3 regions of the Bifidobacterium dentium JCM 1195 genome follow, and region 1 is predicted to be linked to each of the others. Evidence: riboswitches for the same ligand, from Rfam matches in the RefSeq annotation. Region 1 holds a riboswitch; each other region holds the start of a gene.
The links. A riboswitch is a leader RNA that binds a small molecule or an ion and turns the genes downstream of it on or off. The one in region 1 is predicted to bind thiamine pyrophosphate.
Positions count from the first base shown of each region.

Region 1 (7,231 bases):
AATACCCGCCGGAAGAGGTCAACACCGATCTGCTCGACATCACCGTGCAGGTCGGCCGAACCGGCCGCGTAACCCCGGTCGCCATCCTGAAGCCCGTATATGTGGCCGGTTCCACCGTGTCACGTACCACGTTGCATAATCCTTTCGAAGTGGAGCGCAAGGGCGTGCTCATTGGCGACACCGTGGTGGTACGCAAGGCCGGTGACGTGATTCCCGAGCTCGTGGGCCCGGTGCTCGAGCGCCGCAAGGGGCGGGAGGAGAGTCTGCACGCGTTCGTCATGCCAACGCACTGCCCGAGCTGCGGTGCCGAACTGGCTCCGGCCAAAAAGGGCGACAAGGACATTCGCTGCCCGAATGTGGAATCATGCCCTGCGCAGTTGACCGAGCGCATCATCAACTTGGCTTCCCGCAAGGCGTTCGATATCGAACATTTGGGCGATCAATCGGCGATCGCGCTGACCAATCCGGAGGAGGACCGCCCCGATTCCGTTGACACGTATGCGCCGGAGATCACTGAAATACTCGTCCAACCCGGCGAAGAGCCCGAACCCTACGAGCCGGTTGCCGGACTGCGGTTGCCGGATGCGCAGACGCCGGTGCTCTCCAGCGAGGCGGGCCTGTTCTCACTGACCGCCGCCGATCTGAAGGATGTGCGCGTATGGCGCGAGGCACCGATCATCGAAATCCATGAAACCGTCGACGTCAATACAGGCAAGACCAAGAAGACGCGCAAGCGTGTGGGAGGATCCGGACTGTGGCATCAGGTGCCTGCATTCTGGACCGCTCCGACCTCGGCCAGGAAACTCTCCGCCAAGAAACTTGCCGAACTGGAGGTGAACGGCGCCGCCGTTTCGGAATACCCAGAGTACAATGTGCCGGCCGACGCCGTAGTGATCCGTGAGGATACCAAGGTGTCGCGCACCGGCGTGACCAGCGTGCAGCCGGTGTACGTTCGCCCTGCTGAGAATACGCGCAAGATGCTCGACGAAATGGAAAAGGCGAGGCACGTGGATTTATGGCGTGTGCTCGTGGCGCTGTCGATCCGCCGCCTCGGTCCGCCGACCGCGCGCACCATCGCCACGGCCTTTGGCTCGCTCGACGCAATCGAACATGCGAGCGTCGAGGAACTTTCGGCAATCGACGGTATCGGACCGGAAATCGCCGAATCCGTGGTCACATGGTTCACTGCCGCACACGAACCGGGCAACTGGCGTGGCACGGTGTTGGATGCATGGAAGACCGCCGGCGTGGGTGTGGTGGCCGAAACCAACGATCTGCCGCAGACCTTGGCAGGCAAAACGGTGGTGGTCACCGGGTCATTGGTCGATTTCTCCCGCGACTCCGCCAAAGAAGCCATTATCTCCCATGGCGGAAAGGCGGCCGGCTCGGTCAGCAGGAAAACCGACTGGGTGGTGGTCGGAGAGAACGCCGGATCCAAAGCCGCAAAAGCCGAGGAATTGGGCATTCCCATGCTCAATGAGGACCAGTTCAAACAACTGCTGAGCAGCGGTACGGTGTGATGCAGTTCTCGTGAGCAAAACCTACGAGGCTCTGGCATGCCGCATGCATGACCGCTAGGCTGGTACGCGGCAACAAGGAGGAACCATGACAGACGAGCGCATGATCGAAGCGCAAATCTACGAACGTCTCAGCAAGGTGATCGACCCGGAATTGGGTCGTTCCGTAACCGACTTGGGCATGATCGCTTCCATCGACGCGACGCCGGTCACAGGGGAGGACAACACATACGACGTGACCGTCGCCGTCGAACTCACCGTGGAAGGTTGTCCGCTTTCGCAGACCATCACGAATCAGATCAATGGTGCAGTGGCCTCATATCCGGATGCCACGTTGCAGCCTCATATCGAGGTCGGTTCCATGAGCCATGACAAGCTCACCCAACTGGTGGCTGGTCTCAAGGCGGAACGCAAACAGAACCCGTTCAACAAGCCAGGCATCAAGACCCGTATCTTCGCTATCGCATCGGGCAAAGGAGGCGTCGGCAAATCGTCGGTCACCGCCAACCTTGCCGCGACCTTTGCCGCATTGGGCTACGACACCGCGGCCATCGACGCCGACATCTACGGCTTCTCGCTGCCGCGATTGTTCGGCGTGCACACGCAACCCACCAACCTCAACGGCATGCTTATGCCGGTGACCGCCTGGGGCGTGAAGATGATCTCCATCGGCATGTTCGCCGGAGCCGACCGTGCGATTCTCTGGCGTGGCCCACGCTTGCAGCGTTCACTGGAACAATTCCTGTCGGACGTGTGGTGGGGGGAGCCCGACGTGCTGCTGCTCGACTTGGCGCCAGGCACCGGAGACATGGCGATTTCCGTGGCGCAAGCCCTGCCGAACGCCGAACTCGTGGTAGTCACCACTCCGCAGCCATCCGCCTCCGACATTGCGGTTCGCTCCGGTCTGGTGGCGCTGCAGGTGCCGATGAAGGTGCGGGGCGTGGTCGAAAACATGAGCTATTTCGAGCATAAGGGCGAACGGCTGAAGATCTTCGGAGAAGGTGGAGGCGAACGTGTCTCCCTCCAGCTATCCCAGAATCTGGGATACGAGGTGCCATTGCTCGCACAGTTGCCGCTGGAACCTGAACTGCGCGAGACCGGCGAGGCGGGACGTCCTGCGGTGCTGACCGAAGAAGGCGCATTGCGTACCGACGGTCTCGGCGCGACCTTCAGGCAACTCGCGGAATCGCTGATGCGTGTCCCGCTACGGTAAGGCGGTGGCGAAAATCGTGTGCCTTGTGTAGTATCTGTCACAGACACGGGGGCCGTTAAGGCTGAGAGGAAGCGAACGCGCTTCGACCGTATGAACGTATACCGGGTAATGCCGGCGCACGGACGTCTCTCTTTTCCCGTGCCTTGATGGAATAGAAAGGCACAATTCATGACTGGCATTCAGTCTTCCGCAGTAAAGAAGCACTCCAACAAGTGGCGCGTGGTCGATATCGTCGTGGCGGCCATCATCGCCGTCGCGTCCGGCGTGATCTTCTGGGCTTGGGATATCATCTACGCTGTTCCGATCGGCGCTTTCGACAGTCTGACACCTGGCTTGGGCGGTCTGTTCAACTTCATGTGGCTGTTCGCAGGTCCTCTGGCGGCCATCATCGTGCGCAAGCCTGGCGCCGCGTTCTTCGCGGAGACCGTGGCAGCGCTCATCGAGGCGCTCATGGGTAATCCGTTCGGCATCGGAGGCTCCCTGATCATAGGCATGTTCCAAGGTCTCGGTGCGGAAATCGGCTTCGCCGTGTTCGCCTACAAGAAGTGGAACATTGCCTCCGTCACCCTGGCCGGCGCGCTGACAGGCCTGTTCAACGGCGGCTATGATTGGCTCACCCATTCCGGCTGGACCGTGTTGCAGGGTAGCACGTTCACCATCTGCTGCGTGATTTCCGGCGCGGTGATGGGAGGTGCCTTCATGTGGGTGGTGCAGTTCGCTTTGGCGAAGACCGGCGTGCTTGACCGCTTCGAATCCGGACGTATGCAGGAACTGGTCTGAGCGCCGTCGCGCTCAAGGCGGGCGAGGGTTTGCGACGTACATGCCGCGTACGCCGCAAACCCTCTTCATATGGTCGGGGATACCGCGGATTGGAGAACCTATAGATGACGACGGATGAAGTCGGAACCGTGGTCGCAGCCGGTGTGAAGGCGGTTGACTGGGGATGGAGACATGCTTCGCGTAAGGATTTCGCGTTGCGACATGTCGATTTTGAAATCAAGCCGGGGGAGCGCGTACTGCTGCTTGGCGCATCCGGTGCTGGCAAAAGTACGTTGATGGCTGGATTGGCCGGCGTGCTCGGCGGCGATGATGAGGGCGAACAGGAAGGCAGCCTGCTGATCGACGGCATCGATTCACGTACGGCACGCGGCAGGAGCGGCCTGGTGATGCAGGATCCGGACGCCCAGACGATTCTTGAACGTGCAGGTGACAATACCGCTTTCGGCTGCGAGAATCTCGGCCTCGGACGAGACGCCATCTGGAAGCGGGTGCGTGCGGCCCTTGATATCGTGGGCCTAGACTACATGCGTACGGATCATTCCACACGTCGGCTGTCCGGCGGCCAGCGTCAGCGGTTGGCATTGGCGGGCGTGCTTGCCATGCATCCCGGACTGCTGTTGCTCGACGAACCAACTGCGAACCTGGATCCGGAAGGCGTGCAGGAGGTGCATGACGCGGTCAGGCAAGTGCTTGAGCGCGGCCATGAGACGATGGTGGTGGTGGAGCACCATATCGATGTGTGGCTTGACCTTGTGGACCGTGTGATCGTACTGGGCAGACCGAACGATGATTCGTATGAAGGCGGCGTCATTGCGGATGGCTCGCCTGAAGAGGTGTTCAACGCCATGGGCGATGTCCTCGCCGAAGGCGGGGCGTGGGTGCCGGGACGTGACATCGCAAGCTATGCCCCGACTCAAACCGGACATGATCGCGATGTGGTGCTGTATACCGATGATTTGAGTTTCGGTCGCAGCTTTCCTTTGGGAAAGCACATCGATGTGCGTTTCCATGCGGGGGAGGTCACCGCGCTTACCGGCAGGAACGGCGTGGGCAAGTCCACCTTGGCCCTGACCTTGGCCGGTCTGCTCAAGCCGATTGCCGGCCATGTGCGCGTGGCTGATTCCATGATGCCCGCGCATCGTGAGAATGATCCGTTCACATGGAAAAGCCGCGATCTGCTTGGGCGTATTGGCATGGTGTTCCAGGAGCCGGAGCATCAGTTCGTGGCATCCAGCGTACGGGATGAAGTGGCGATCGGGCCGAAATCCATGGGCAAATCTGATGAGGAGGCCTATGCCATCGCCGACGAGATGCTGGAACGCATGAATCTCAAACGGTTCGCACCGGCCAATCCGTTCACGTTGTCGGGGGGTGAGAAGAGGCGGCTTTCGGTGGCGTCCATGCTGGCGGCGGCGCCGAAGGTGATCATCATGGACGAACCGACGTTCGGACAGGATTTCACCACATGGATGGAAATGGTACGTCTTATCGCCGGTGCGCGTGACGCGGGTTCCGCGGTCATCATGGTCACGCATGACGAGCCCTTGGTCAAAGCGTTGGATGCGCGCCGCATCGTGGTAAGTGAGGAGGGACGATGATGGAAACCATTGGCGTTGTGGCCCATGAGGAACGTCATGATGAGCCGCGGGCGACGTCGCCGTCATGGTTCATTGCGAAACTGAATCCGGTCAGTCGTTTCATCGGAGCTATTCTGCTATGCGTGCCGATGTTCCTATCATTGGACGTCGTCTCCGCCTCTGCGGCACTGCTGATCGACCTCATGCTGCTGTGGATCGGTGGCGTGAATCCATTGACGGTACTGCGGAAAACCTGGATGGTATGGATTGCCGCGGTAGGAAGTTTCGTTTCCGTGACCTTGTATGGCACCGCTTCCGGGGCGACGCTGTTCACATTCGGTCTTATGGCGGTGTCGGAAGGCTCGTTGTATGCGGGTGCTGCGACGTTCCTGCGTGTCGCCGCCATCGCGGTGCCCGGCGTGATTTTCGCGCTTGGGCTCGATCCGACCGATCTGGCGGATGGTCTGGTGCAGATTCTGCATTTGCCGTCGAGATTCGTGTACGGCGGTCTGGCCGGCATGCGCATGGTTACATTGTTGCAGGATGACTGGCGTGCGTTGGGCCTGTCCCGCCGTTCGCGAGGTCTGGGCGACGGAAGCGCCATCAGACGCGTGTTCCTGCAGGCCTTTAGCCTGCTGGTCGTGTCGATTCGTCGCGGAACCAAGCTTGCCACCGCCATGGAGGCACGTGGATTCGGCGGCGACGTTCCGCGCAGTCAGGCGCGTACGTCGCGCTTGCATGGGGTCGACTGGCTGTTCTATCTGATCTGCATGGCAATACCGGCCGCGGCGTTGCTGCTCGCATACCGTACCGGATACTGGCATTGGTCCTTCCGTAATTGATGCCGAAACGGTTTGGTCGGCCCGCATGGAAGACACCCCTTCTTGTAGACTGGTCGGCGGACGGAAAGCGAGACATGCATGAACATTACGGTGTACCTGGGGGCACACGAAGGCAATGACCCTGCGTTCAAGGAAGCCGTCGTGGAACTGGCGACGTGGATATCCGAAAGCGGCAACAGGCTGGTTTACGGCGGTTCCGATGAGGGGCTGATGGGTGTGCTCGCCGATACGGTCATGGCGACCGGTGGCGAAGTGACCGGCATCGAGGCGCAGATGTTCGTGGACCGAGGCGTTGAACATAACGGTCTCACCGAATTGCATGTCGTATCGAATATCACGGAACGTCGCACCAAGATGATCGAACTTGGCGACGTGTTCATCGCCTTTCCCGGCGGCACCGGTACGCTTGAGGAGGTTAGCGAGGTCGTTTCGAAGATCTGCCTCAACCAACTGACCCAACCTTGCATCTTCTACAATCTCAATGGTTTCTATGACGATATGAGGTCGTTGCTCGATCGCATGATCACTGCAGGATTCTCCACTCCCGAACGTCAGCGCGGCATCTATTTCGCCGATGATCTCAAGGAAATCCGGCGCATCATCGAGGAGCGTCCATAAGTCGATGCCGATGGCATGAGGAATGCCGCGGCGCATGACATGCAGCCGTCCCGCCATTAGGTGGGGCGGCTGTTTTGCTAATCACGGAGAAATGCAGAAAGCACGATTTAAACCGATTCTTACGGGAAGAATTACTTCTAATATTGGGATATGGCTGTAAAATGTTTTGCGCAGAATCCTGTTTTGTATGACGAATGGCCTAGGCTGTAGGTATACGAAACCGTAAGAAAGGATAATCCGACATGCGGGGAAGACCCACTGAGGAGGAGCTGAGAATAATACGGAAGGAGTACCGTCGCTGGGTGGAACGAGACGAGCGTATGTCATGCATGGCTCTCCGCTGCTATATGGAACGTCTTGATGCTGAACGTCGCACGCGAATTACGATGGGTTGACCTGAGCCTAGATCATTGGGATGACATCGCCCCCATGCGATGCGCCATTCCGGTGGAAAGAGGGTCAGGGGCAATGGCGACGGCCATCAAGGTCGGCGATCGGTTCCTTCAACCATGGGAGTACGAGGTCGAATGCATGATCTCGGCGCTTCCTTATACGGTGAGCGGCGAGAAGGACCGAGTGCGGCTTTCCATGCGCATGGTGGATTGGAAAACGGATGAGGTGACGTCCGTTTGTTGGATTCGTCTCGTGGATGGCGGTACGTGGTTCAATGACAGGGGACACTAC
Region 1 is NZ_AP012326.1:1,483,139-1,490,369, reverse strand. It holds gene ligA (NAD-dependent DNA ligase LigA) at 1-1,520, shown strand, start outside; gene BBDE_RS06450 (Mrp/NBP35 family ATP-binding protein) at 1,606-2,730, shown strand; TPP riboswitch at 2,766-2,871, shown strand; gene BBDE_RS06445 (ECF transporter S component) at 2,899-3,510, shown strand; gene BBDE_RS06440 (ABC transporter ATP-binding protein) at 3,615-5,108, shown strand; gene BBDE_RS06435 (energy-coupling factor transporter transmembrane component T family protein) at 5,105-5,929, shown strand; gene BBDE_RS06430 (LOG family protein) at 6,008-6,547, shown strand; gene BBDE_RS06425 (hypothetical protein) at 6,908-7,231, shown strand, end outside.

Region 2 (7,231 bases), 960 kb from region 1:
GGAGCGCAGGTGCGTGAGCGCACGATTGGATGCCGCTTCGCTGTTCACGGCCAAAGACAACAGTGAAGCGGCTTCCGCCACCAACGGATGGTCGATGGCGCCGCGCTCGCCTTTACGACCCGCGACCAGATAGCCCAGTGTCTGTCGGTTGGGAGAGGCCACATGAAAAATCGCAATGTCGTAGCCTTTCGCCACCGTGAACTTCGCCTCGCCGAGTACGCTGAACGCGAGCACGTCGCTTAAGGAGTCCATGTCGACCGGCAGCGTGTGATGGGAAGATTCAATGATGCCGCCCGCCGGATTGAGCAGTGCGGTCCAGCCGCCGATCAGTTCGGCCAGACGCGAGATGATCGTGCTCACCGGATCGAGCGAATGCACGCTACGGAGCAGCCGTTGCTGATTGCGGTACATTCGTTCCACGTTGCGATGCGTATCATCGGAGATGCCGCGCGCGATAGTTTTGGAGATGGCGATGAACGGTGTCGCCAATGGCACTGTAAACAAGGGCAGGCCGACCGCTTCGCATTGATAGATGAGCCATTGCGGCACATGTTCATGCTGGATGCCCAAACCGAATCCGACTCCACGTGCGCCAATCTCCGCAAGACGGGAGGCATATTCTCGATGAGCCGCGTCGGGCGTGCCGTCCGGCATTACCAGACCAGTGGTCAGTAACAGCTCGCCGCCCTCCAGATATGTGGTTGGGTCGGCTGATTCGGATACCTGCACCCATGAGATGGGGGAGTCCAGCGTCGCGCCGGAACCTTCCACAGCCAGTCGTAAGTTGAGGGAGCGTTGCTCAAGCAGATTGCGTACGGTAATCGCCATGGCTTCAGATTAGCCGGCCGACAGCGAATCATAACGGATTCGTCTATATTTTGACGATATTTTCGACAACTCGTCTATAACAAATTATGGGCAAACTTTCTAACGTGACAACCAACAGTGATGAGGAACGGATCGAAAGGAAGCCATCATGTCAGTCCCACAGGTAGCACGCAAGATCGTCACCGCCATTCCGGGCCCGAAGTCCGAAGCCCTCAAGGCCGAACATACCCGCTATGTCAGCGCCGGCGTCGGCCAGGGCATGCCGGTGTTCGCCGAGACCGCAAGCGGCTCCACCATCACCGACGTGGACGGCAACCGCTTCATCGACCTTGCCTCTGGCATCGCCGTGACCGGTGTCGGCAACTGCGCGCCGGAAGTCGTCGCGGCCGTGCAGGAGGAAGTGGCTAAGCTCACCCACACCAACTTCGCCACCACCCCGTACGCCAACTACATCGAGGTGTGCAAGAAGCTCGACGAACACACTCCGGGCGACTTTGCCAAGAAGAGCGTACTGGTCAACTCCGGCGCCGAAGCCGTTGAGAACGCCATCAAGATCGCCCGCAAGTACACCGGCCGCTCCGCCATCGTAGTGATGGAGAATGCGTTCCACGGCCGCACCAACCTGACCATGGCCATGACCACCAAGTCCATGCCGTACAAGCAGGGCTTCGGTGCGTTCGCCCCCGACGTCTTCCGCGTACCGTTCTCCTATCCGTTGCGCGACGACTTCGGTGCGGACGGTGCGGCCGCCGCGAAGGCCGCCGCCGCCAAGATCGAGCTGCTGGTCGGCTCCGCCAACGTGGCCGCCGTGATCGCCGAACCGATTCAGGGCGAAGGCGGCTTCATCGTGCCGGCCGAAGGCTTCCTGTCTGGATTGGCCGAATGGGCTCACGCGCATGACGTGCTGTACATCTCCGACGAGATTCAGGCAGGCTTCTGCCGCTCTGGCAAATGGTTCGCCTGCGAGTACGACGGCGTCGTTCCTGACCTGATCACCACTGCCAAGGCACTCGGCGGCGGCATGCCGATTGCGGCCGTGACCGGTCGCGCCGAGATCATGGACGCCGTGCAGCCCGGCGGCATCGGCGGCACCTACGGCGGTAACCCGGTTTCCTGCGCCGCTTCTCTTGCGGCAATCGGCATTATGGAGGAGCAGGATCTGCCGGCAAAGGCCGCACATATCGGTGAGGTCGTCGAATCCGTACTCGGTCCGCTGGTCGACGAAGTGCCGGCGGTGGCCGAAGTACGCGGCCGCGGCGCCATGATCGGTGTCGAATTCGTCAAGCCGGGCACCATGGAGCCGAATAAGGAGCTGGTCGGCCGCATCGCCAAGCGCACCATCCAAGAAGGTCTGATCATGCTGACCTGCGGCATCAACGGCAACGTAATCCGCTTGCTGCCGCCGCTGGTCATCACCGATGACGAGCTGAACGAAGCGCTGGCGGTACTCAAGGAGATCATCGTCGAGGAAAGCGCCAAGTAAGTACGCAATCGTTGCGGGCGAGCGAAATCGCCGATAACGAACCCTCAAGCAAACAGGCATAGAGTTGGCTGCAATCGCCGGAATGGGCGCGGTTGCAGCCAACGTTTTGGAAAGGACGCATCATGAAACTGTTGACGGTCGGACCCGACAACATCTACACCTACGATACGGTCAAGGAATTCTTCGCATCGTTCGAACTCGGACCGAAGGACCTGCTGGTCAGCATCGAAGTGATCTACAAGCAGTTCCTGGAACCGTATGCAAACGGTGCGAACGTGATTCTTGTCGACAAGTACGGCGCGCAGGAGCCGACCGATGTGATGATCGACGAATTCATCGCGGATGCGGGCAAATTCGACTATGACCGCATCGTGGCAGTCGGCGGCGGTGCCGTCATGGACATGTCGAAGGTCGTGGCGGTGGCCGGTGGTGCCTCCATCGACGACGTAATCGACCATCTGCCCGACTTCAAGCGCTCCGTACGCTTCGTGCTCGTGCCGACCACTTGCGGCACCGGTTCGGAGGTCACCGAAATCGCGGCCATCAATCGTACGCGCCTAGGTTGCAAGGCCGGAATCGCAGGCCCTGAGATGTTCGCCGACGATGCCGTGCTCGTGCCGGAGCTGCTCTACGGACTGCCCGATCACGTGTTCGCCACCAGCTCGCTCGACGCGCTCGTGCACTCCGTGGAATCCACGCTTTCGCCGAACTCCACGCCATACACGCGCATGTTCGGCTATGAGGCCATGAAGATGATCATCTCCGGCTATAAGGCCGTTGCCGAAGCCGGTCCCGCCGGTTCGCCGGAGCGCCGCGCCAAGCGCAACGAACTGATGCGCGACTTCCTGATCGCCTCCGACTATGCGGGCATCAGCTTCGATACCGGCGGGTGCGCTGCCGTGCATGCGCTGAGCTATCAGCTGGGCGGAAAATATCATGTGCCCCACGGCGAATCCAACTACGCCATGTTCACCGGCGTGCTACGCAACTATATGGAGATCAAGCCGGAAGGCGAGATCCTTAAGATGAACCAGTTCATCGCCGACATTCTCTGCTGTGACGTGGCCGATGTGTATGATGCGCTGGAGACGCTTATCAACAAGCTGTTGCCGAAGAAGGCGCTGCATGAGTACGGTGTGACCGAACAGGATCTGCCGGAATTCGCCGATCGCGTGATCAAGACGCAGGAGCGACTCATGAAGAACTGCTTCGTGCCGCTCGATTACGATCGCGTGCTCAAGATCTTCAAGGAGCTGTACTGATTTTCTTGGGTTGCGGCGTGATACGTCCGTAGCGTGTACAGAGGCGGATTGATTTCGAGGTGGTGCCGTTTTCTTGGGCTCCCTACTGGGGGTACCGGGGATGGCACCACTTCGGTTTTCAACGTAAGGTTGATCATTCCCGTTCACATGATCGCAATGGGATTCTGCTGGCCGGTATGTGAAATTCCGGCATAAGGGCGCATATGCCCGTGTATTATCGGGCACAGACACGGGGGCCGCAAGGCTGAGAGGAAGCATCCGCTTCGACCGTTTGAACGTATACCGGGTAATGCCGGCGCACGGACGTCTCTCTTGTTTCCCGTGCCTTTATGCATGTCGTAGGCGGTGCATCCGTCGGCGGCATCACTAAGGAAAGGAAAATCATGACCATTCACGTACCCGAAGCGCTGGAGCCGGCGCGCGGCGACTACGCTTGGTTGGGCGCGGAGTCGGACTCCGTCGCCGACCGGATGTACATGCTGAATACCGAGGATTGGCGAGAAGCCATCAACTCGCGTTTCGTCAACGAGCTGTTGGATGACACCCTGCCGGAAGAGATATTGAAATCATATTTGATTCAGGATTTCAAGTTCTACAACAACGGCATGATGGCCCGGCTCATCAAGTTGGCTCCGCGTCAGGAAACCAAGGACATGCTCGCCGCCCAGTCGCAATGGTTCGCGGACAACGAGGCCACGTATTTCCAGCATTTCCTCGAGGCCTACCACGTCAGCCAGCAGGAGTATGACGACACCGAACAGACCCAGGCGAACAGAGATTACGGTGCGTACCTCGATACGTTGTCCGATAAGAGCTGGCCGGAACTGATCACCGCGATCTGCTGCATGGAATGGCTGTATCTCGCATGGGCCAAGCGCACGGTCGACGCCGGGGTCGTGCAACAGGTCCCGGCACACAAGGGATGGGTCGACCTGCACGAAGGCGCGCATTTCCGCAAATGGGTCGGCGATCTCATCGCGCTGGTCAACGAATACTGCTCCATCGACGGTCCGGAAGCCGAGGTATTCCGCACCATCGTGCATCTGGAACGCCGCTTCTTCGACGATTCCTACCCACAGGACTGATTCTGCGGGACATCCTGTATCGGTTTCAGTGGGTAGCGTATATGAGATGCAACGTGTTCTGATATGCGCGGAATCCACCCGGACTGCTGTGGGGCCATCGGGCCGGTGGCCCCACAGCAGTCCGGATGTACTGATTTTCTTGGGATGCTACGAGATTCACAGGTAAAATGGAAGGCCAGCGTCATGGTGTCGGCGGAACTAGCCTTCCGCTACATTACTCAGAACATGAGCATGATCAAGGATTCCTGCTTCTTGCTTGTAGTCGCGTTTGAGGGGGCCAGCGCGCCGCAATCGATGGTGGCTTTGGCGTGTGTATTGTTGAGATCTGCTACCAGATCACCGCATAGTAATGATGTGTTGGTGGAAGCCAGCACACGTTGTTCATGACTGATAAGTGCGGCGGGACGGTCGAGCCGAAGCAGCTGTTCGCATACTTCATGTTCTAAGGTGGCGGCGCTGAGGTCCAAACCGGCCACGCCTGCGAAGTGGTGGTCCACATAGAAGGGGCGGCTGAGAGTCAGGGTGAATTCGTTGGAGCAGATGTAGTCGATATATGGACCGGTGATGTGCAGTCCGTCGGTGTTCTTCGGGCCGGTCCACCAGTCTTGGACAGTGAAATTGTAGAACGATGCCGACTGGGGATTGTCGGAAATGCGCAATGGACGGATTGTTGCCTGATTAGTTTGATTCCAACGTGAGGTCCACCAACAGGAGTGCCATGGAGCATCGGGCAGAAAATCCGGGGAGGGAATCAGACCCGCACCGATGATTCTGCGATCCTGTTCCAAGGCGGGATGTGTGAGGCGTTCGGCGAGTGAATCGAACTCTTGCTTGTTGATAATGGAGTGCGCGGTCTGCCTGGTGATCTCCATCTCCCAATCATGTAGCGTCTTTGCGTAGACGTTGAACAGGTCGTGAATCTGGTGGGACACCTCAATGGGAGTGGTCGGCGATAGCGTGTTTTCGACGTGCTGCTGCTGTAGGGCGAGTTTACGTTCGACCAGCCATGAAAAACCGACCTTGATGATGTCGGTGATGCGCCGTTCGAAGAGCTGATCCTGATTGGTGGAAAGCAGGTGTGCCGCGTACTTGTATTGCTTTGCCAGAAAGTCGATTTGCTCTTTGTCTGCAAAACGGAGCCAGAGCAGATGCTTGAGTTTGTCTTGCAGGTCTATCAGGGAATTCACCAAGTGCGGTGATGTGGTTGCCGCTGCGATTTCGATATGCAGCTGCATTTCATGATGACCATGCGTGAGATAGTTGTCATTTTCCGTTCCTGCGGTTTCCAGATCATTGACCAGGGATTGAATGGCTTCCAGAATGGCATTTCTTTCGCGTGCGGACGCCTCTTCGGTGGCTAGCCGTGCCGAGCTTGACACCAGTGCGATATATAGTGCGCGATGATCCTTGATCTCCATGGTAGGCATGCTCAACAGATTGGATTCCAGACGCTGGATGTTACGTGACGGACTTGATGTGATGAAACTTCCGCCGTCACGTCCTCTTCTGGTCTCCACCAGATCTTCGGAACGTAGCTGTTCCAATGCCTCGCGTGTGGTGATGGGGGAGACTGCGAACATGTGGGCCATCTCGCTCTCTCCGGGGAGCTTTTCCCCGTTTTTCAGCATTCCCGATTCGATGGCCTGAGTCAGGCGTTCCGTGATAAGTTCCGCCTTGGTGGTCTCGTCTAGCGGTTGAAAGATGCTCATACGGCCAAGGGGTGTATTCATATCTAGCAGTGTAGCAATGATTTCGGGAAGTTTATGGTGTTTTCTTCCATGTAATATGCGAGCCACATTTTTTAAACATATAAAACTATATGATTCAAATGATAAAAAGGAAGGTTTATAATGGACGCAATTACAATTACTGACGTCACCAAAAGATTCGGCTCTTTCCTTGCCATTGACAATCTTGATATGTCCATTAGGGAAGGCGAGTTTTTCTCCATGCTCGGCCCCTCCGGTTCAGGAAAGACCACAACGCTTCGTCTCATCGCAGGATTCGAGAAGCCGACCAGCGGAACCATTGAACTCGCCGGGGAGAATGTGACTGACAAGGCTCCGTTCGAGCGCAACGTGAATACCGTGTTCCAGGACTATGCGCTGTTCCCGCATATGAGCGTCGTTGACAACGTGGCGTACGGTCTGAAGGTGCATGGGGTCGATCATGCGGAACGTTACGATCGCGCCCACAAGATGCTCGATCTGGTACAGCTCGATTCCAAAGCGAATAACAAACCAAGGGAGCTTTCCGGAGGACAGCAGCAGCGCGTGGCCCTGGCCCGAGCGTTGGTGCTTGAACCAAAGGTGCTGTTGCTTGACGAGCCGCTGTCGGCATTGGATATGAAACTGCGCCAGCAGATGCAGGTGGAGCTCAAGCAACTGCAGCGAGACCTGCACATTACCTTCGTATTCGTCACCCATGATCAACAGGAGGCCATGGTGATGAGCGACCGAATCGCGGTCTTCAACAAGGGTCGCGTGCAGCAGATAGGCACTCCGGCGGAGATCTACAATCATCCGGCGAACAGTTTTGTTGCGAGCTTTGTGGGAACAATGAATTTCATTCCG
Region 2 is NZ_AP012326.1:2,441,474-2,448,704, reverse strand. It holds gene BBDE_RS10210 (PucR family transcriptional regulator) at 1-828, opposite strand, end outside; gene gabT (4-aminobutyrate--2-oxoglutarate transaminase) at 977-2,311, shown strand; gene BBDE_RS10200 (4-hydroxybutyrate dehydrogenase) at 2,434-3,573, shown strand; TPP riboswitch at 3,793-3,895, shown strand; gene BBDE_RS10195 (TenA family protein) at 3,957-4,658, shown strand; gene BBDE_RS10190 (GntR family transcriptional regulator) at 4,877-6,367, opposite strand; gene BBDE_RS10185 (ABC transporter ATP-binding protein) at 6,509-7,231, shown strand, end outside.
Region 2: another riboswitch for thiamine pyrophosphate. It lies ahead of BBDE_RS10195 (TenA family protein); the one in region 1 lies ahead of BBDE_RS06445 (ECF transporter S component).

Region 3 (7,231 bases), 300 kb from region 1:
CCTCCTGCGCGATATGACCGGCCTCGAGGAACGTCTCGTGCTCATGATCGATGCCGACACGGATCTTGGCCGTCACCGGCACATTCGCCGCATCGCAGACCTTGACCACGCGCTGGATGATCTCACGGAACAGATCCGTCTTCCAAGGCAGTGCCGATCCGCCGCCGCGCCGCGTCACCTTGGGTACGGGGCAACCGAAATTGAGATCGACATGATCGGCCATGTTCTCGTCGATAACGATTTTCGCCGCCTGTTCCACGATCGCCGGATTCACGCCGTAGAGCTGCAGCGAACGGATTTTCTCGCCGGGAGCGAAACGGCACAGCCGCAGTGCCTTGGGATTACGGGCCACCAATGCACGCGCGGTGATCATCTCGGCCACATATAGACCGTCCGGACCGTAGCTTTCGCAAATCACACGGAACGGCCAGTTGGTGACTCCCGCCATCGGCGAAAGCACGACCGGAGTGGCGACATGCACGGGCCCCAGATCGACGGGCCTGATAACGGGAGGAACCGACGGCCGTGCCGCGTCGGTACGCGGATCGAGCACGTCGGATTCCTCGTAGGCTGTCACAATGCTATCGGGCATACGAATGCTTTAGTACAGACCACCGGCTTCGGCGATCTTGACGGACTCGGGCCATGCCTCGCCGCCCATCTCGACCGGCACCTGCGGGTAACGGACGTGCTTCTCGCCGATGCGGGCGGCCACGTAATCAGCCACCTTGTCGAGGGCCACACGCTCCTGCTGCATGGTGTCACGTTCACGAATGGTGACGGCCTGATCGTCGAGGGTGTCGAAGTCGACGGTCACGCATAGCGGGGTGCCGATCTCGTCCTCACGGCGGTAACGACGGCCGATGGCACCGGCCTCGTCGTAGTCGATCATCCAGTCGTGCTGACGCAGGTCATCGGCCAGGTTCTGGGCCACGGACTGCAATTCCGGCTTCTTGCTCAACGGCAGTACGGCGGCCTTGACCGGGGCCAGGCGCGGGTCAAGACGGAGCACGGTGCGCTTGTCGACGCCGCCCTTGGTGTTCGGCGCCTCGTCGACATCGTAGGCGTCCACGAGGAAGGCCATGAGGGAACGGGTCAGGCCGGCGGCCGGCTCGATGACGTACGGCACATACTTCTCACCGGTAGCCTGGTTGAAGTAGCTCAGATCCTCACCGGAATGCTTGGCATGGGCGGACAGATCGAAGTCGGTACGGTTGGCCACGCCTTCGAGCTCGCCCCAATCGGAGCCTTGGAAGCCGAACTTGTATTCGATGTCGACGGTGCGCTTCGAATAGTGGGCCAGCTTCTCCTTCGGATGTTCGTAGTGACGCAGGTTCTCCGGCTTGACGCCAAGGTCGATGTACCACTGGGTGCGGGCATCGATCCAGTACTGGTGCCATTCCTCATCAGTGCCCGGAGCCACGAAGAACTCCATTTCCATCTGCTCGAACTCACGGGTGCGGAAGATGAAATTGCCCGGGGTGATCTCGTTACGGAAGGACTTGCCCATGTTGGCGATGCCGAACGGCGGCTTGGAACGCGAGGAAGTCATCACGTTCTTGAAGTCCACGAAGATGCCCTGCGCGGTTTCCGGACGCAGGTAGTGCAGCGAGTTCTCGTCCTCGACCGGGCCGAGATGGGTGCGCAGCATCATGTTGAAGTCACGCGGTTCGGTCCAGTTGCCGCGGGTGCCGCAGTCCGGGCACACGATGTCCTTCAGGCCATTCTCCGGCAGCTTGTCGCCATGCTTTTCGGCATAGGACTCCTCAAGCTTGTCGGCACGATGGCGCTTGTGGCAGTTGAGGCATTCGATCAGCGGGTCGTTGAACACGGACACGTGGCCGGAAGCCACCCACACGGCCGGCGGGAGGATGATGGACGTGTCGACGCCCACCACGTCACCTCGGGTGACGACCATGGAACGCCACCATTCGCGCTTGATATTGTCCTTCAGCGCGACGCCAAGCGGACCGTAATCCCATGCGGAACGGGTTCCGCCGTAGATTTCACCGGCGGGGAACACAAAGCCGCGACGCTTCGCGAGGGATACGACTTCATCGAGTTTGGATACAGCCACAATGCACCTTCTGGTTTGAACGGTTTGGGGTCTTTTTACAAGCGCACAGCCTACCGGCATGCACTGACAGCAGACGGGGCTGTCTAACTGGAATCCGTACCGCAGAATGATCTCCCCCGACCATACGTCACACGCATGAAACCATATGTTGGCGATGCCTTCAATCATATGGTCAATGGCAAGGATTTCGGTTGACCCGAATGCCTTGTTTTCGCAGCATGCTCACCGCGATTCACTCGCGGCCCGCACGCGCTTTGACGTAGCCGACGAAGCGGTCGACCGCCTCGGGGGTGTCGTGATGGAAGAACAGGCTGGTCTTGGTGTCGAGTCCCGCGATGGTCTTCATTTCGTCGTCGGTGAGACAGAAATCAAAGATGTTTAGATTCTCTTCCATACGCTCCTTATGCGTGGACTTGGGTAGGGCGATGATGTCTCGCTGGGTAAGCCAACGTAGGATCACCTGCGCCACGGATTTGCCGTGCGCTTCGCCAATCTTGGCTAGGGTCGGATTGGAGAACATGTTTTGCATGCCCTCTCCGAACGGCGCCCACGCCTCATGCGCCACACCACGCTTAAGCATGTTCTTATGGGCTTCGATCTGCTGGTTAAGCGGGTTGGTCTCGACCTGGTTGACCATCGGGGCGATTTCATTGAAGGCGACCATATCGGCCAATCGATCCGGATAGAAGTTGCTCACGCCGATGGCACGAATCACACCGTCTTTGTAGAGCTTTTCAAGCGCGCGCCATGCGCCGTAGGTGTCGGAGAACGGCTGGTGCAGCAACACAAGATCAAGATAATCGGTACCGAGCTTCTTCAACGACACGTCAATGGATTCGAGGGTATTCTCATAGCCGTAATTGCTGATCCATACCTTGGTGGTCAGGAACAGATTCTTACGGTCGATACCGGAATCTTTGATGCCTTGACCGACTTCCGCTTCGTTGAAGTACGACTGTGCGGTGTCGATGTGACGATATCCGGTTTCGATGGCTTCACGCACGCAGCGAGGAGCGTCCTCTTTGCCGACCTGGAAGACGCCGTAGCCGATCTTCGGAATCTCAACGCCATTGGCAAGTTTCAGATATTCCATTTGATTCCCTTCCATGAGATCACTATTTGCGACCGACGGCTTGCCGGTCGGTGATGCTCCACATTAGAATCCGGTAGTTACTACCGGTCAAACGGCAACACGCCGGTAGAAACTACCGACAGAAACTACCGACAATGGAAACCATGTACACGATGAAGCAAGCATGCGAACTCACCGGCATGAACTATGAAGCGCTGAAATTCTACTGCAATTCCGAACTCGTTCCCGCGGTTGGGCGAGACGGACGCAATCATCGCATCTTCGACGACCAAGCCATTGCATGGATCATCGGTTTGAACTGTTTGAAACGATGCGGCCTCAGTATCAAGGAGATGCAACACTACACCAAACTTTGCCAAGAAGGCGATTCCACTATTGCGCAACGCAAGGAAATACTCGCGCAGAAGAGGGCCGTCCTCGAACAACGACTTACCGAAATCCAAGGAGACATCGACTATATCGACAAAAAGCAGCAGTACTACGACATCTTGCTTGCAGGAGAAACCCCATCCCCCGGAATCCTTGCCGAACTCAGACGCAGGCCGGACAGCGCCCCACGCCAATAACATAGACGTGACGTCTCAAACACGGCACTGTCAAGGGGCGCGTATAGGTTAAAAGCACTTTGTACATGCAGGGGAGCTTTTCGGCGGATGGTCGAAAGCTGAGAAAGGCGGCAAGCCTGACCCTTTGAACCTGTTGGTTAGGACCAACGTAGGGAGCAGCGTCATGAGTGACAACTCATATATCGATACCTCATATAGCAGTGCCTCTATCGATGCACTATGCGGAGATGCACTACGTGAACGGATCGCGCAAGCCGTCAACGATGTGCGTGAGCAAACGCCGCTGGCGCAGTCGTTTACCAATTTCGTCACCATCAACCTCGTAGCCAATGCCCAGCTTGCGGCGGGCGGCACCGCGGCCATGAGCTTCCTGCCGGATGACATCATCGACACCGCCGAAATCGCAGGATCGAACTACATCAATGTGGGCACGCTCCTGCCGTTCTACAAGGAAGCGCTGCCTCAGATCGCCTACGAGCTGCACAAGAACGGCAAGACTTGGGTGCTTGACCCGGTTGCCGCCGGCATCGGCAAGACGCGCACCGCGATTCTCGAATCCTTCCGCATGTATCCGCCGACCATCGTGCGCGGCAACGCCAGTGAAATCATCGCACTCGACGCGATGTGGGGACTCGCCACGTCCGACTCCGTTACTTCCGGCACCCGTCCGGCAGGCGTGGAGGCCGTCGACGAGGTGGACGCCGCGATCGAGGCCGCCCAGCGCATGGCGCGTCACCTGGCGAAGCACTCGCCTTCAGGCAAGGGTGCCGTCGCCGTATCCGGCGCCGTCGATCTGGTGACCGACGGCGAGCATACCTTCCGACTGCCCGGCGGCAGCGCGATGATGACGAAGATCACCGGCGCCGGCTGCTCGTTGGGCGGCGTGACCGCAACGTATCTGGCGGTCTCCGAACCGCTGGTCGCAGCCATTTCCGCATCGTTGCTCTACAATCGCGCATCCGAAATCGCCGAGCAGGAATCCAATGGACCGGGATCCTTCCAGGTCGCACTGCTCGATGCCCTGTGGAATGTGACCGCCGAGCAGGTGGCCGCTTCCGAAATCATCGAGGACTGACGATTCCACCGCACGTCACGCATGCATCGTTCCTTCGATGCCCGGCCATCATGCATGGCAACGTGCGATGGCAGCAAAATCGTGTACGTACGGCGGCATAGACCGGTAGTTCCGACATCACATCATCACAAGACTTCTGGATTACTTACCACAAACAAGGGGGAACCAACAATGAATGATTATCCATACGCGTCGATGCGCGACTGTTTCGACATGAGCGCGTACTTCGTGGTCGGCCCGCAGGACTGCAAGGGCCGTCCCATCACGGACGTGGTCGATGACGCGTTGCGTGGGGGCGCAACCTTCATCCAGCTGCGTGCCAAGAATACGGACGCCAAGGATCTGACGCTCATGGCACAGGACATCGCGCAGATCATCGAAGACAACGGCAAGTCCGATGCCGTGGCCTTCGTGATCGACGACCGTGTGGATGTGGTCTGGCAGGCCCGTAACAAGGGCATCAAGGTCGACGGCGTGCATATCGGGCAGACCGACATGGAACCGCGTGAAGCCCGCGCGCTGCTTGGCGAGGAAGCCATCGTGGGCCTGTCCGCCGAGACCGAAAGCTTGGTGAGGCTTATCAACGAGCTGCCGAATGGCTGCATCGACTATATCGGCGCCGGACCGCTGCATGTCTCCACCACCAAGCCGGAGGCTTCCGTAGGCGGCAATGACGGTTCCGGGAATACGCTCGACGAGGATCAGATCAACACCATCTGCACGGCGAGCGATTTTCCGGTCGTGGTCGGCGGCGGCGTCACGGCCGATGACATGGAGATGCTGGCCCGTTCGAAGGCGGCCGGCTGGTTCGTGGTGTCGGCGATCGCCGGTGCGGACGATCCGGAGGCGGCCACCCGTGAGATGGTGACCCGTTGGAAGGCCGTACGCGGGGAAACGAAGCATGGCTTCGCGCCGCGAGTGCAGTCGGCGGATACGGCAACGACCACCGATACGCAGATGACGGAGAGCAACAACGGGAAGTTCACGAACGCCAAGGAAGCGAAGGCCTCTTCCAAACTGGCCAAGCAGCAGCGCGTAGACATCGCCGCCCGCGGCTCCAAGCAGCGCGACAAGGCGCATGTCCGCAAAACCACGCCAGTACATTTCGAAAACCGATTCGGCTCCTACGACCTTGAAGTGCCATATACCGAAATCAAGTTGTCCGACACTCCAGGCGTAGGCCCGAACGCGCCGTTCAAGGATTACAACACCGAAGGTCCCAAGTGCGACCCGAAGGAAGGACTGGCGCCGCTACGTCTCGACTGGATCCGCGATCGCGGGGACGTCGAGGAGTACGAGGGCCGTCGGCGCAATCTCGAGGATGACGGCAAACGCGCCATCAAACGCGGCAAGGCATCCAAGGAATGGCGTGGCCGCCAGCATAAGCCGCTTAAGGCGAAGGACCATCCGATCACCCAGATGTGGTATGCGCGTCACGACATCATCACACCGGAGATGCGTTATGTTGCCGAACGCGAGCACTGCGACGTGGAGCTGGTACGTTCCGAACTGGCCGCAGGTCGCGCGGTCATGCCGTGCAACATCAACCATCCCGAGGCCGAGCCGATGATCATCGGCTCGAGATTCCTTACCAAGCTCAACGCCAACATGGGCAATTCCGCAGTGACCTCCTCCATCGACGAGGAGGTGGAGAAACTCACATGGGCCACCAAGTGGGGAGCCGACACCGTGATGGATCTTTCCACCGGCAACGACATCCACACCACCCGCGAATGGATCCTCAGGAACTCCCCCGTGCCGATCGGCACGGTCCCGATGTACCAAGCGCTTGAAAAGGTGGAGGACGACGCCTCCAAACTCAGCTGGGAGCTGTTCCGCGACACCGTGATCGAACAGTGCGAGCAGGGCGTGGACTACATGACCATCCACGCCGGCGTGCTGTTGCGGTTCGTGCCGTTGACCGCCAACCGCATGACGGGCATCGTCTCGCGGGGCGGATCGATCATGGCCGAATGGTGTCTGCAACATCATCAGGAAAGCTTCCTGTATACGCATTTCGATGAGCTGTGCGAGATCTTCGCCAAGTACGACGTGGCGTTCTCTCTGGGCGACGGCCTGCGGCCCGGCTCACTGGCGGATGCCAACGACGCGGCGCAGTTCGCGGAGCTCATGACCTTGGGCGAGCTCACCCAGCGAGCATGGGAGCATGACGTGCAGGTGATGATCGAAGGCCCGGGACACATTCCGTTCGACACCGTACGCATGAACATCGAAATGGAGAAGGCGATCTGCAAGGATGCCCCGTTCTATACGTTGGGCCCGCTCACGACCGACACCGCCCCCGGCTACGACCACATCACCTCGGCAATCGGCGGTGTGGAGATCGCCCGCTACGGCACCGCCATGCTGTGCTATGTGACGCCGAAGGAGCACCTCGGCCTGCCGAACAAGGATGATGT
Region 3 is NZ_AP012326.1:1,787,156-1,794,386, forward strand. It holds gene dusB (tRNA dihydrouridine synthase DusB) at 1-592, opposite strand, end outside; gene BBDE_RS07680 (glycine--tRNA ligase) at 602-2,077, opposite strand; gene BBDE_RS07685 (aldo/keto reductase) at 2,310-3,170, opposite strand; gene BBDE_RS07690 (MerR family transcriptional regulator) at 3,314-3,736, shown strand; TPP riboswitch at 3,796-3,908, shown strand; gene BBDE_RS07695 (hydroxyethylthiazole kinase) at 3,900-4,811, shown strand; gene thiC (phosphomethylpyrimidine synthase ThiC) at 4,983-7,231, shown strand, end outside.
Region 3: another riboswitch for thiamine pyrophosphate. It lies ahead of BBDE_RS07695 (hydroxyethylthiazole kinase); the one in region 1 lies ahead of BBDE_RS06445 (ECF transporter S component).